Regions from separate parts of the Streptomyces sp. NBC_01520 genome, predicted to be linked through region 2. Evidence: riboswitches for the same ligand, from Rfam matches in the RefSeq annotation. Region 2 holds a riboswitch; the other holds the start of a gene.

Region 1 (7,049 bases), 540 kb from region 2:
CCAGCGCCGTACGCACCTGTGCCACGGTCAGCCACTGCTGCGGGGCGAGGATCTTCGCGGTCTGCGGGGCGAAGGCCGGGGAGGAGACGACGACCTGCCGGGTCGGCCCGTCGGCGACGACCTCGCCGTCGGCCAGGATCACCACCCGGTGGGCCAGTTCCGCCGTCAGCTCCACGTCGTGCGTGGCGAGGACGATCGCGTGCCCCTTCGCGGTCAGCCGCCGCAGCACGCCGACGAGCCGTGCCTTCGCCGCGTAGTCGAGGCCGCGCGTCGGCTCGTCCAGGAGGAGCAGCGGGGGGCGGGCGGTGAGGACCAGGGCGAGCGCGAGGGCGAGCCGCTGCCCCTCGGACAGATCGCGCGGGTGGGTGTCGTCCGGCACACCGGGCAGCAGCTCGGAGACCAGGGCCCGGCAACTGCCCGGGGGCGCGCCCGCGTCGGAGTCGGCCGCGGCGCACTCGGCGGCGACCGTGTCCGCGTACAGCAGGTCGCGCGGCTCCTGGGGCACGAGTCCGACCCGGCGCGCCATGGTGCGCGGCGGTGTACGGGACGGGTGCAGACCCCCGACGAGGACCGAGCCCGTGGTGGGTTCGATCATCCCGACGAGTGTGGTCAGCAGGGTCGACTTGCCCGCGCCGTTGCGGCCCATCAGGGCCACGGTCTCCCCGGGCGCGACGGACAGCGTCACCCGGCGCAGCGCCTCGACGCGCCCGCGCCGCACCCCGAGGCCCTCGATCCGGGTGACGCCGTCGCCCGGTACGGGCCCGGGCGTGGGGCGCGGACGGCGGCCGAGCAGCCGGTCGAGGAATCCGGGGGGCACGGCGGCGGGAGCGGGGAGGGGGTCCGGGGCGGCCTCCCGGGACGGTCCCTCGGGCGCCGGGAGCGGCACGGACACCAGCCGTTCGCGGAGGCCCACCGCCCGCTTCCGCGCGTCGCGCACCGACAGCGGGAGCGGCTCCCACCCGGCGAGCCGGCCCAGGTCCACGACCGGCGGGCGTACGGGCGAGACGGCCATGACGTCCGCGGGCGCGCCCGTCACCGGGGCGGCGCCCGGTGACGGCAGCAGGACGACCTGGTCGGCGTACTGCACCACACGCTCCAGCCGGTGCTCGGCCATCAGCACGGTCGTGCCCAGGTCGTGCACCAGCCGCTGGAGTACCGCCAGGACGTCCTCGGCGGCGGCCGGGTCCAGGGCGGACGTCGGCTCGTCCAGGACCAGGACCTTCGGATGCGGGGTGAGGACCGACCCGATCGCGACCCGCTGCCGCTGGCCGCCGGACAGCGTGGCGATCGGCCGGTCGCGCAGCTCCGCCAGGCCCAGCAGGTCCAGCGTCTCCTCGACCCGCCGCCGCATCACGTCGGGGGCCAGGCCCAGCGACTCCATGCCGTACGCCAGTTCGTCCTCGACGGTGTCGGTGACGAAGTGCGCGAGCGGGTCCTGGCCCACCGTGCCCACCAGATCGGCGAGTTCACGGGGCTTGTGGATACGGGTGTCCCGGCCGTCGACCGTCACCCGGCCGGTCAGCACACCGCCGGTGAAGTGCGGAACGAGACCGGAGACGGCACCCAGCAAAGTCGACTTGCCGACCCCGGACGGGCCGACGAGCAGCACCAGCTCACCCTCGGGAACCGTGAGGTCGACCCCCGAGAGCGTGGGACGGTCCGCTCCCTCGTACCGCACCGAAACCTGCTCGAACCGGATCACGCCTGCTCCTGGGAGTTCTTGGGGGAGGCCGACGGCGGGACGGGCGCCACGGCGGCGGGCAGCAGCCCGATCAGCACCGCGGCGGCGGGCCACAGCGGCAGTACGGGAGCGGTCAGCGGCACGACACCGGGGTACAGCGCCGCCGGATCGGCGGCGGCCGCCCAGAACATCGCCCCGGCCACGGCGGCACCCGAGCCCGCGACCAGCCAGGCACGCGCGCCCCACCGGTCCGGCCGGTAGCGGGTGCGGACCGTGCGCCGGCCGCCCAGCCCGAGCCCCGCCAGGGCGGCGGCCAGTCCGGCCGGCAGCAGCGGCAGCCCGTAGACCGCGCCCTGCGCGGACAGCAGCGCGTACGTTCCCGCGCACACGCCCAGCAGCCCGCCGAGCGTCAGCGCGTTCGTGGTGCGGCGGACGGAGGCAGGGACCTCGGCCGTGCGCCCGTACCCCCGCGCGTCCATCGACGCCGCCACCGCCACCGAACGCTCCAGGGCGCCCTCCAGCACCGGCAGCCCGATCTGGAGCACCGCCCCGATCCCGCCGGTCGGCCGGCCGCGCAGCCTGCGGGCGGTCCGCAGTCGCACCACGTCGGCGACCAGATTCGGTGCGAACGTCATCGCGACGACGACGGCCACCCCCACCTCGTACAGCGCTCCCGGCAGCGACTTCAGCAGCCGCGCCGGGTTGGCGAGCGAGTTCGCCGCACCGATACAGATCAGCAGGGTCGCCAGCTTCGCCCCGTCGTACAGTGCGAACACGACCTGCTCGGCCGTGACCCGGCCGCCGATCCTGACGCCCTGCGCCCAGTCGGGCAACGGCAGTTCGGGGAGCGTGAACAGTGTGTGCGTACCCGGGACCGGTGAGCCGAGGAACACGGAGAACACCAGCCGCACACCGACGACGAACAGCCCCAGCTTGATGAACGCCCCGTACGAACGGGCCCACGGCGCATCCGTACGGCGCGCCGCCACCACATAGCCCGCCACGCCCACCAGCAGTCCGAGCAGCAGCGGATTGGTCGTACGGGACGCGGCCGTGGCCAGACCGAGCGCCCACAGCCACCAGGCCCCGGCCGGCAGCGCGTTGCTGCGGGTCGCCTCGGGAGCGCGCAGGGCACGGTGCGGCCGGGCCGCGCCGGCTTCGCGGGTCATCGGCGGCGACGGGCCTGCAGCACCGCGGCGACACCCAGCAGGAGCACCGCACCGACCCCGGTGAGCACACCGGCCGACGGACCGCCGCCGTCCGGGTCGCCGGCGGCATCCCCGGCGTCCGCGGCGGTCGCCGGGGCCGAGCCGCCGGACCCCGGGGCACCGGAGTCCCCGCCGACCTGCTCACCGCAGCCCGACGCCGGATAGCCCGAGATCGCGCAGAGCATCGCCGAACTGTCGTACCGCAGCGGCTTCGCCACCGAGGCGAGCGCCTCCGCGGTGCTCGCCTCCGGCGCCACCCGCGCACAGGCGGTGCGCGGCACGGGCGGTGTCTCACCGTCCGGGGCGTCCGCCGCCGTGCCCGGGTCGATGACCAGCGCGATCCGCTTGAGGCCGTCCTTCGCCAGGGTGCCCGCGCAGATCGCCCCGAAGTCCGGGGCGCGGCGCGGCTGCGCCGAGTCCGAGGAGTCCTCGCTCACCGAGAAGCGGAAGCCCTGCACGGCGCCGTCGTCGGGCCGCACCAGGGACGGGCCCTGCGTGGCGTACGTCCAGTTCTTCCCGCCGTCGCCCTCCCAGAACGACCAGTAGCGGTAACCCGCCGCCTGCGCGCTCCCCGCGGCCGGCACGACCAGCAGGGCGCCGACGAGGAGAAGCAGTGCCGCGGTGCCGCCCGGCGGGCGCCTCACAGCTGCTGGTTCTTCCGGCGCCCGCTGAGCAGGAAGCCGATGCCCGCGCCGAAGGCGAGTCCGATGCCGACCAGCCACCAGACGCCGAGCCCGCCGTCGTCGCTGCTCGTGTCCTTCGGCTCCTGCGCGGTCGTGGTAGGCGAGGGCACGGCGGTCGCGGCGGGCGCCGGGCCCGTCGCGTTGAGCTGCTTGACGAGGTCGACGCCCCCGAAGTCACGGGCGTCGGTCCCGGTCGCGTGCGCGGCGAGCACCAGCTGCGCGGTGGCGGCGGGGCCGCCCTCCTTCGCCCAGCCCAGCGCGTTCTTCTCCAGGTAGGCGACCGCTCCGGCCGCCTTGTCCTTGTGACCCGACGCCGCCAGCGCGACGACGGCGTCGGCGGTGTTGCCGAAGTCCGGCTGCGGCTCGGTGTCCTCGGCGCCCGGCATCGGCGGCAGCTCCAGATGACCGGAGCCGGCCAGGGCGCCCGCGAGGTAGAAGGCGCCGTTCTGCGCGGACTGCTCCGGGGTCAGGTCCGTGCCCTTGGCGCAGGAGGGCGCCTTCGCCGCGTTGGAGGTGCCGGCCGCCATGCCCTTGCCCATCGCGCCGAGCACCGCCGCCGCCGTGGCGTCCGCGTTGGCCGTGAGCTTGCCGTTCTTGTCCGGCTGGTAGGCGAACGCCCCGCCGTCCTTCCCCCCGCACGGCAGGGCGAACGACTGCAGCGCCGTGTACGGCGTGCTGCCGCCCGGCTTCGTGACCGCGGCCAGCGGTACGCCCGCCCGGGCCAGTGCGCCGATCACGACGGCGGTGGAGTTGGCGTCGCTCGGGCTGCCCGGGTTGTAGCCCCAGCCGCCGTCCTCGTTCTGCACGGACTTCAGCCAGGTGACGCCCTTGTCCACGACCTCGCGGTGCACGGCCAGCTCGACCACGGCCTGGACCGCCGCCGCGGTCGCGTTGGTGTCCGCCACCGTCTTGTCGTCACAGGGCACGGAGGCGTCGCGGTACGAGGTGAAGGCCCCGTCGGCGCACTGCTGGCCGACGAGCCAGTCCACCGACTGCGTGGCAGGCGTGACGAGCTCGATCTTCTGCGCCAGGAAGGCCACCGACTGGCGCCACACGCCGTCGTACGCCGGGTCCTTCGTCCCGTACAGACCGGGCGGCAGCGCCGCGGACGGAGAGGGGGACGGGCTCGGGGCGGCGACCGCCGCAGGGGCGGCGGCGGCACAGAGCACGGCGGTGATCGCGAGCGCTGCCGCGCGGCGGCGTACGGTCATGGCGGGCTGGGCCTCTCCTGCGAGGACCGGGCTCGGGCACACGGATGCACCGGGCTCCGGCCCCGTATACCTCGACGGTGCCGGCCACCGGGGTTCCGGTGGCACGAGCCGGTCACGCTCACGCACGGGGCATTCCGGCTGACCGTCCCTGGGGACGGATGACGGCTGCGGGCCAGCGCCGGATTCGCACCGGCTTCCCCCCGTACGGGCATGATGACGACCCGTTCACTCTACCGGGGCGCTCCACGCCCTCCCCGGGCGCACGGCGACGGGACCGGCCGCGATCCCGGGGAAAGGGCTTCCCAGCAGGTCAAAGCCCGTGCGAAACTCCGGCGGGGGATCAAACGGGCGGGCGCCCGTGGACAGGAACGACCGGGGCGGGAAGCACCAGTGCGTACAAGAGGAACGGCGGCAGCGGCCGCCGCGGTGAGCGCATTCATGACGGTGACCGCGGGCTGCGGTCCCGTCGGCGAGGAGGGGGCCGCGCCGAAACCGTCGCCCGTGCCCACCGTGGCGTTCACCAAGGAGACGGTGACCGGCGAGATAGCCGCCGTCGCCGGGACCGCGGGACTTCCCGCCGGTGACACCTCCACGGCCGGTCTGCCCGCGGGCGACTGGCAGGAGTGCATCGCCCCCTGGATGGGCGACGCGCCGGCCGCGGGGGCGGCCGACGCCTTCGAGGCGGCCGTGCGGCAACTGCGCCAGCGGGACTGGGAGATCGTCTCCAGCCACGCGGAGCAGGACGTCACCTTCCGCACCCTCGCCAAGCGGGGCTGGAAGGTGTACGCCCGGCACTACGCGATGGCGGGCTTCGGCACGGAGCAGATCGTGTCGCTCACCGCGGTCGAGGACGGCTGCGAACTGCCCGAGGAGATCAGGGGCGACTACGAGGACCCGGCCTGACAGCCGGAGTCGGCGATCACGAAGTGGCCCGTCGGTGACTCCCTGAGCGTGTGCGTGACGAACACGTTGTACAGGCCCATGTTCTGCCCGGAGCCGTTCGCGTAGACGTACCCGCCCGAGGTGCGGGCCCGTCCCGCCGTCACGTGCGCGTAGTTCGTCGCCTCGACGCACCGGGCGGGTACGGTACCGCCCGTGGTGGTCGCCGTCACCGCCGTCGAGACGGCTCCGACGGTTCCCGAGGAGTCGACCGCCGCCACCGTCCAGCGGTACGCGGTCCCGGCGCCCAGCCCGGTGTCCGTGACCGAGGGCGAGGCCGGTGCGGCCACCTGGGCGCCGTCGCGGTACACCCGGTACGAGGCGGCTCCCGCGACCGCGTCCCACACCAGCGAGGCCGTGCCGTCCGTGACCCCGGTGACCGTCAGACCGGCCGGGGCGGGCAGTCCGTCCTCGCCGCCCGGGGTGTCCCGGTCCAGGCCCCAGAACAGGCCCGTGCGGTACGTCGAGCAGATCGTGTCCAGGAAGTACGCGGCCGTCGACCCGCACTGCCCGTCGCCCGACCCCGGGTCCACGGCCAGGCCGTGCCCCATGCCGGAGACCGAGAACGTCTCCACGGCCGGCTGCCCGGACGCGTCCTCGTACACGCTCCGGGTCGTGCCGCCGGGCAGGCTCTCCGTGCGGGACGGGGTCTGGCCGATCCCCCAGACGTCGGTCCACTGGTCGCGCAGCGCCGTGGCGTTGGCCGGGTGGACCGTGTAGTCCGAGGTGCCCTGCCAGACCGAGACCCGGGGCCAGGGGCCGGTCCAGCCCGGGTAGGAGGCGCGGACCTTGTCGCCCCACTGGGCGGGCGACAGCTTCTGCGGGCCCGTCTGGCAGCCCGACGCGGCGGCCTGGCTGGTGGCGCACTGCGCGGGCAGCCCGGAGGCCACGGACCCGCCCGCGAACACGTCCGGGTAGGCGGCCAGCAGGTCGGCGGCCATCCCGCCGCCCGCCGACAGTCCGGTGACGTACACCCGGCGGCCGTCGGAGCCGTACGTCTGCTTCGCGTACTCGACCATCTGCGCGACGGACGCGGCCTCCCCCCGGCCCCGGGTGCTCTCGGCCGGGTCGAACCAGCCGAAGCAGGACAGCGGGTTGTTCGCCGACGTCGTCTGCGGGAAGACGACGTCGAAGCCCCACAGGTCGGCGTACTGCGGCCAGCCCGAGTGGGAGTAGTAGGCGTCGGCGGACTGTGCGCAGCCGTGCAGCGCGACGACGAGGGGCGCGCCCGCCGGCACGTCGTCGGGCGTGTAGGCGTACATCTGCAGACTGCCGGGATTCGAGCCGAAGCCCGTGACCTGCCGCAGACCGGCGGCGGCCGTGGCCG
Region 2 (7,049 bases):
GAGCGTGTCGTCCAGCTTGTCCTCGTCGAGCCCCGGCGCGTCGAACGGATTGCGGCGACGCCGGTGGGGGAGCGCGAGCAGGGCGGCCTGCCGCACGTCCTCGGCGGTGACCTCGTCACGCCCCGCCCACGCGGCCAGCGCGGTCGCGGTCCGGGCCATGACGATGTCGGCACGCATCCCGTCGACCTCGAACGCCGCGCACGTAGCCGCGATCTGCCGCAACACGCCGTCCCCGAGCACCACCCGGGGCAGCAGGACACGCGCGGCGGCGATCCGGTCCCGCAACGCGGCCTCCTCCGCCGCCCACCGGCCGGCGAACCCGGCGGGATCGTCGTCGTACGCGAGCCGCCGCCGCACGACCTCGACCCGCTGATCGGTGTCGCGGGAAGCCGCCACCTCGACGGTCAGCCCGAAGCGGTCCAGCAACTGCGGGCGCAGCTCACCCTCTTCGGGGTTCATCGTCCCGACCAGCAGGAACCGCGCCGCATGCCGTACGGAGACGCCCTCGCGCTCGACGTACGAGGCACCCATGGCCGCCGCGTCCAGCAGCAGGTCCACCAGGTGGTCATGGAGCAGGTTGACCTCGTCCACGTACAGGATCCCGCGGTGCGCGTCGGCCAGGAGCCCCGGCTCGAACGCCTTCACGCCCTCCGAGAGGGCCCGCTCGATGTCGAGCGCGCCCACCAGCCGGTCCTCCGACGCGCCGACGGGCAGCTCCACGGTCCGCGCCGCCCGTGACACGCCGGTCCCGGCCTCGTGCGGACCGTCGGGACACGCCGGATCGGGCACGACCGGGTCACACGAGAACCGGCACCCGGAAACCACGGACACCTCAGGCATCAGCGCGGCGAGGGCCCGCACGGCGGTGGACTTGGCGGTGCCCTTCTCACCCCGCACGAGCACCCCGCCGACGGCCGGACTGACGGCGTTGAGCAACAGCCCCAGCCGTAGATCGTCCTGTCCGACGATGGCGGTGAAGGGATACGGGGTACTCACAGTGCCTCCTCTGTCACGTGCACAACATCTCCAGCCACACCAGGCGTCCGCCCCGCGTTCCGGGGCACCATTTCAAGCCTGTCCGGCGATTGAGTACCGGGGTCCGGGGCGGAGCCCCGGTCAGGCGCAGCCCCCAGCACCGGTCCTGCCGCAGGCGCACCCGGCGGCACGAACGGCAACCCCCGCGGCGCCCCCTTCGAGATCAACCGCCACAACGCATCCGTGTCCGCGTGCTCCTCGATCAGATCCCCCAGCCGGTCCAGCTGCTCCTCCCGCAACGCCGCGAAACTTGTGTCCGGGGCAGCCACGAACCGCCGCCCCGCCGCCCGCGCCACCTCCTCCAGGAACCGCCGCCGGAACCCGTCGCTCTCCAGCGACCCGTGCCAGTGCGTCCCCCACACCGAGCCCACCCGGCACCCGTCCAGGAACGGCTCACCGCCGCGCACCTCAGCGACCCCGTGATGGATCTCGTACCCCTCCACGGGCTCCCCGAGCGCCGAGCCGACAGGCCGGCCCAGCACCTTCTCCCGGCCGAAGCGGACCCGCACCGGCAGCAGCCCGAGCCCGTCGACGAGCCCCGCCCGCGACTCAACCTCGTCCTCGATCGACTCACCCAGCACCTGGAACCCGCCGCAGATGCCCAGCACCGGACGCCCCTCGGCGGCCCGCCGCGCCAGCGCGCCGGCCAGCCCCCGCTCACGCAGCCACGCGAGCGCCTTCACCGTGCCGCGGGTACCGGGCACGATCACCAGATCCGCGTCCGCCAGCTCCTCGGCCCGGTCCACGAACCGCACCACCACACCCGGCTCGGCCGCCAGCGCGTCCACATCGGTGAAGTTCGACATCAGCGGCACGGCACACACCGCGACCCGCAGGACGTCCTCCCCGTGCGGCGGGGCGACGACCGACTCCCGGACGGCGCCGCGCATCGACACCCGCAGCCCGTCCTCCTCGTCGATGCCCAGACCGTGGGCGAACGGCAGCACCCCGTACGTCCGCCGCCCCGTGAGCTCGTACAGCATGTCCAGACCGGGCTCCAGCAGCGAGACGTCACCCCGGAACTTGTTCACGAGGTACCCCGCGACCAGCTCCTGGTCCTCGGCGGCCAGCAGCGCCGTCGTACCGAAGAACGAGGCGAACACCCCGCCCCGGTCGATGTCCCCGACGACCAGCACCGGAAAGCGCGCGGCCCGCGCGACGCCCATGTTCACGATGTCCGTACGCCGCAGATTGATCTCGGCCGGACTGCCCGCCCCCTCGCAGATCACGGCGTCATACGTGCCCCGGAGCTGCTCCAGACAGTCCACGACCGTCCCGAACAGCGCCTCCTGCCGCCCCCCGTGATAGCCGCGCGCACTCATCTCGCCGACCGGCTTCCCCATCAGGACCACCTGACTGGAACGGTCGCCGCCGGGCTTGAGCAGCACCGGATTCATCAGCGCGGTCGGCTCCACCCGGGCGGCCTGCGCCTGCATCGCCTGGGCGCGGCCGATCTCGGCGCCCTCACGGGTGACGAAGGAGTTCAGTGACATGTTCTGTGCCTTGAACGGCGCGACCTTCACCCCCCGGCGCACCAGCCACCGGCAGATCCCCGCCGTGACGACGCTCTTGCCCGCGTCCGAGGTGGTCCCCGCGACCAGCAGCCCGCCGCCCGGTCCTGCGCTCATGCCCGACCCCTCCGTCCCACGGCCAGCCGACCGGCCACACACACGCCGAGGGCCAGCACACTCACGCGGCGCGACAGCCGCACCGCGCGTTCGATGTCCGCGACCCGCACGACCCGGCCCGCCTCCCCGTTGAGCACGGGCCGGTGCTCGACCCGTCCGCCGTACGCGAGGGTGCCGCCGAGCCGTACGCCGAGCGCACCGGCGAACGAGGCCTCGACCGGGCCCGCGTTGGGGCTCGGATGCTTCCCGGCGTCGGCCCGCCAGGCCCGTACGGCCGCGCGCGGGTTCCCCCCGGCGGCCACCGCGAGCACGGCCGTGAGGCGCGCGCCGGGCCAGCCGGCGAGGTCGTCGAGCCGGGCCGAGGCCCAGCCGTAGCGCAGGTGGCGGGGCGACCTGTGACCGACCATGGCGTCCAGGGTGTTGACGGCCCGGAACCCGACCAGGCCGGGCACCCCGCCCAGCGCACCCCACACCAGGGCCCCCACGACGGCGTCGGAGGTGTTCTCGGCGACGGACTCCACCACCGCGCGGGCGATCTGCTGCTTGTCGAGGGAGTACGGGTCACGGCCGCACAGATGCGGCAGGCGCTCCCGGGCCACCTCGATGTCACCGGCGGCGAGAGCGCCGCCGATGGTGCGGGCCTCGCGGCCCAGCGACGTCCCGCCGACGACGGACCAGGTGGCGGCGGCGGTCAGGGCCACGGCCGCGGCGGGACGGTTCCGTACGGCGCGGGCGGCCAGGGCGGCGGCGCCCGCAGCGCCTCCGGCGCAGACCAGCGCGTGCAGGGCGCCCCGGCCACGGTCGTCGCGCCACAGCCGGTTCTCGACGCCTGCCGCGGCCCGCCCGAAGGCGGCGACGGGATGACCCCGCCGCGGATCACCGAGGAGCAGGTCGCCGAGCAGACCGGCGGCGGCGCCGTACGCGAAGATGCGGTCGGCTCGCACGGTTCAGCCGGCCGTCGCGCCTCGGAGGGCCTTCGTCACGGGTGGCACAGGGACCGACGCACGGCAGCCAGGCATGGCAGATGTCCTCACTCAGGGTCCGCGCCCTGGTTCGACGTGACCGGCGACGAGAGTCTCCTGGCTTCCGGATCCGCAGCTTCCCCGGCCTTCCGGTCCGCGGTGGCGGACCGTGACCTCCATGAGAGGGCTGCTCCCCGGTGACAGTGGCGGGACCGCGCCGGATTCGCACCGGCTTCCTCTCCTGTCGCCGTAAATGGCTCCGGCAGTCCACCACGCTCCGCGAACGCCCGTCAACCTGCCGTTGACCTGCGAGGCTTCAGTGTGCGCAGACGCACACCGGGCCGGACACACAGGTGTGTGTCCGGCCCGGTGCGACCACGTGCGGTGGTCAGGCGACGATCAGATGGATCCCGTACGCCACGGCCGCCACGCACAGTGCGAAGCAGGCGTACGCGCCGGAGCGCGTCATCACGGAGGAGCCGCCCTGCGCCGTCGGCGCCTTGGCGAGACCGATGATGCCGAGGGTGAAGAGGCCGACCAGTGCGACGGTGACCACGAGGCTGACGCCGAAGACGGAAGCGAGAGCTGCCCAGTCGATGTTCATTCGGATCTGTCCTTACACCGTGGCCGGTCGGGCCGGGTCGGCCGGGGTTCCGGCCGTCGGGGCCGGGGCCGGGATGGTGGTCTTGAGGTCCGGGACGCCGGAGCCGACGGGCGGCGGGCTGACGGCCGCGATGGCGGTGGTGACGACACCCGCGGGCTCGGCGTCGGTCGCGTTGACGTTGGTGTGGTCGACCGGCTTGCGGCGCGACAGCATCCAGATGGCTCCGGAGCCCGCCACGAGGAGCACGGCGACCACGCCGACGCCCCAGGGGCCCTGCTTGGTGAGGAACTCCGCGCCCGCGCCGACCAGACCGGCGGCCGGCAGGGTCAGGCCCCAGGCGACGAACATCCGGGTGGCGGTGGACCAGCGGACCACGCCGCCCTTGCGTCCGAGGCCCGCGCCCATCACGGCGCCGGAGCAGGACTGGGTGGTGGAGAGCGAGAAGCCGAGGTGCGAGGAGGCCAGGATGACCGTGGCCGCACTGGTCTGGGCGGCGAAGCCCTGCGGCGGCCTGAGGTCGGTGAGACCGCTGCCCATGGTGCGGATGATGCGCCAGCCGCCGAGGTAGGTGCCCATCGCGATGGCGATACCGGCGGAGGCGATGACCCAGACCGGCGGGTTGGAGCCGGGGGCCAGGACGCCGCCGGTGACCAGGGCCAGGGTGATGATGCCCATCGTCTTCTGCGCGTCGTTGGTGCCGTGGGCGAGGGAGACGAGACCGGCCGAGGCGATCTGGCCGGCCCGGTAGCCCTTGGCGGTCGACTTCAGCTGGGCCTCGTCGGTGATCTTCCGGTTGAGGCGGTACGTCAGTTTCGTGGCCAGCAGCGCGGCCAGACCGGCGACGAGAGGGGCTGCGACGGCGGGCAGCAGGACCTTGGTGACGACGGTGCCGCCGTTGATCGAGGACCAGCCGGCCGACATCACCGCGGCGCCGATGAGGCCGCCGAAGAGTGCGTGGGACGAGCTGGAGGGCAGGCCCACCAGCCAGGTCAGCAGATTCCACAGGATGGCGCCGACGAGCGCCGCGAATATGACCTCGGTTCTGAGGCCGTTCTCATTGATGATCCCGCCGGAGATCGTCTTGGCGACCTCCACCGACAGGAACGCGCCGACGAGGTTGAGAACGGCGGACATGGCCACCGCTGTCTTGGGCTTGAGAGCGCCGGTCGAGATGGTGGTCGCCATCGCGTTGGCGGTGTCGTGGAAACCGTTCGTGAAATCGAACACGAGAGCTGTCACGACCACAATCGCAAGCAGCAGCGTGATGTGTTCCATTTACCCAGGCAATCGTTCGACGTCAGTGGCTGTAGGAACGTAAGCAACCTGAGTGAACGGAAGATGAACTAGGCAGGGCGTTGTGGTGACCCCAAGCGCGTGTGGGCATTCCGCTTGTGTGCGCGAGGAGTTGCCCGGACCCGTTGCGGCACTGCGGGTGCCGGCCTCCCGGCCGGCCCGGCGTGCCTGCCGGCTGCCGGATTTGCCCCATTGGGGAGACTTCGGTCACGTTGCCGGGACAGCCCAGGCGGAACGACCCGGCCGGCCTAGGATCTCCGCATGAGCGACCAGGATCGGGACGTGATCGCACAGGCATGGGCAGGCGTCGTCGCGACGGCCCGCAGGACGGCCGCGGAGGGGCTGGTCGTCGGCACCTCGGGCAACGTGTCGGCACGGGTCGGCGGGACCGTCCTGGTCACCCCCACCGGGGTGCCCTACGACCGGCTGGGACCCGACGACGCCGTCGGCGTCGACCTCGAAGGGCGCCAGGTGCTCGGCGAGCTGACCCCGACCAGCGAACTCCCCCTCCACCTGGCCGTCTACGGCAGCACCCGCGCCGCGGCCGTTGTCCACACCCACGCCGTGCACGCCACCGCCGTCTCCACACTCGTCACCGAGGTGCCGCTGGTGCACTACGCCGCCGCGATGCTCGGAGGACCGGTCCGCACCGCCCCCTACGCCCGCTACGGGACGCCCGAACTCGCGAGCCACATGCTCGCCGCCCTGCGCGACCGCACCGGCTGCCTCCTGCGGAACCACGGGACCGTCACCTACGGGGACACCCTCGAAGAGGCCTACGACCGCACCGCCCAGCTCGAATGGATGTGCAGGCTCTGGCTCACCGCGAGCTCCGTGCCGGACCACAGTCCGGCACTGCTCACCCGGGCCCAGCTGCGCGACGTCCAGGACGCCCTGGAGGACTACGGCCAGCCCGGCTGACGGCGGGCCCGGCACCGGACGGCCCCGCCCCGCTGGCCGTCCGGACCGCGGGCCGGGACACTGAAGCCGTGCGCCCGGCAACAGCGACGGCAGCAGCCGTCACCACGATCCTCGGCGTCGGAGCGGCAGCGGTCGCGGCCGGCCGGTACGCCAGCGACGCCGCCCTCGGCGCCCCGTCGCCCCGCCCCTTCCCCGGAGACCGCAGACTCACCGTGCACGCGACGGCGGCCGGGCAGATCACCCTGACCCGTTCCTTCGCCGCCCTGCGCCCCGGCACGTACGGACTGACCGGCCGCGGCGTCCACGCCGTCGTCGGCCCGCTGACCGTACAGACGCCGGACGGCTCCGCCGACACCGTCGTACGGAGACTGGAACGCGTCAACCGCGGCAGCCTCGTACAGGGCGCCAGGGTCCGCATGACTCCGGAGATCCACACCGGCGACCCGCTCGGCGCCCTCGGCCTGGCCTACAAGGAGGTCGAGATCCCCGGCGAGCTGGGCTTCCTGCCCGCCTGGTTCGTGCCAGGTGCCCGCGACACCTGGGTGATCACCGTGCACGGCCTGGGCACCAGCAGGGAACACCCGCTGAACGTCATGGGCTTCCTGC

What was found. A riboswitch is a leader RNA that binds a small molecule or an ion and turns the genes downstream of it on or off. The one in region 2 is predicted to bind cobalamin.
Region 1: linked by a shared signal. The riboswitch ahead of OG524_RS10740 (prenyltransferase/squalene oxidase repeat-containing protein) and the one ahead of OG524_RS08315 (cobalamin biosynthesis protein) in region 2 are both predicted to bind cobalamin.

The regions. Positions count from the first base shown of each region.
Region 1 covers NZ_CP109404.1:2,362,506-2,369,554, reverse strand. Annotated here, with positions in the region: gene OG524_RS10755 (ABC transporter ATP-binding protein) at 1-1,702, opposite strand, end outside; gene OG524_RS10750 (energy-coupling factor transporter transmembrane component T) at 1,699-2,850, opposite strand; gene OG524_RS10745 (SCO2322 family protein) at 2,847-3,533, opposite strand; gene OG524_RS10740 (prenyltransferase/squalene oxidase repeat-containing protein) at 3,530-4,783, opposite strand; cobalamin riboswitch at 4,890-5,013, opposite strand; gene OG524_RS10735 (hypothetical protein) at 5,222-5,686, shown strand; gene OG524_RS10730 (PHB depolymerase family esterase) at 5,668-7,049, opposite strand, start outside.
Region 2 covers NZ_CP109404.1:1,821,660-1,828,708, reverse strand. Annotated here, with positions in the region: gene OG524_RS08325 (putative cobaltochelatase) at 1-996, opposite strand, end outside; gene OG524_RS08320 (cobyric acid synthase) at 993-2,663, opposite strand; gene OG524_RS08315 (cobalamin biosynthesis protein) at 2,660-3,607, opposite strand; cobalamin riboswitch at 3,736-3,865, opposite strand; gene OG524_RS08310 (hypothetical protein) at 4,014-4,229, opposite strand; gene OG524_RS08305 (anion permease) at 4,242-5,504, opposite strand; gene OG524_RS08300 (class II aldolase/adducin family protein) at 5,784-6,443, shown strand; gene OG524_RS08295 (alpha/beta hydrolase) at 6,512-7,049, shown strand, end outside.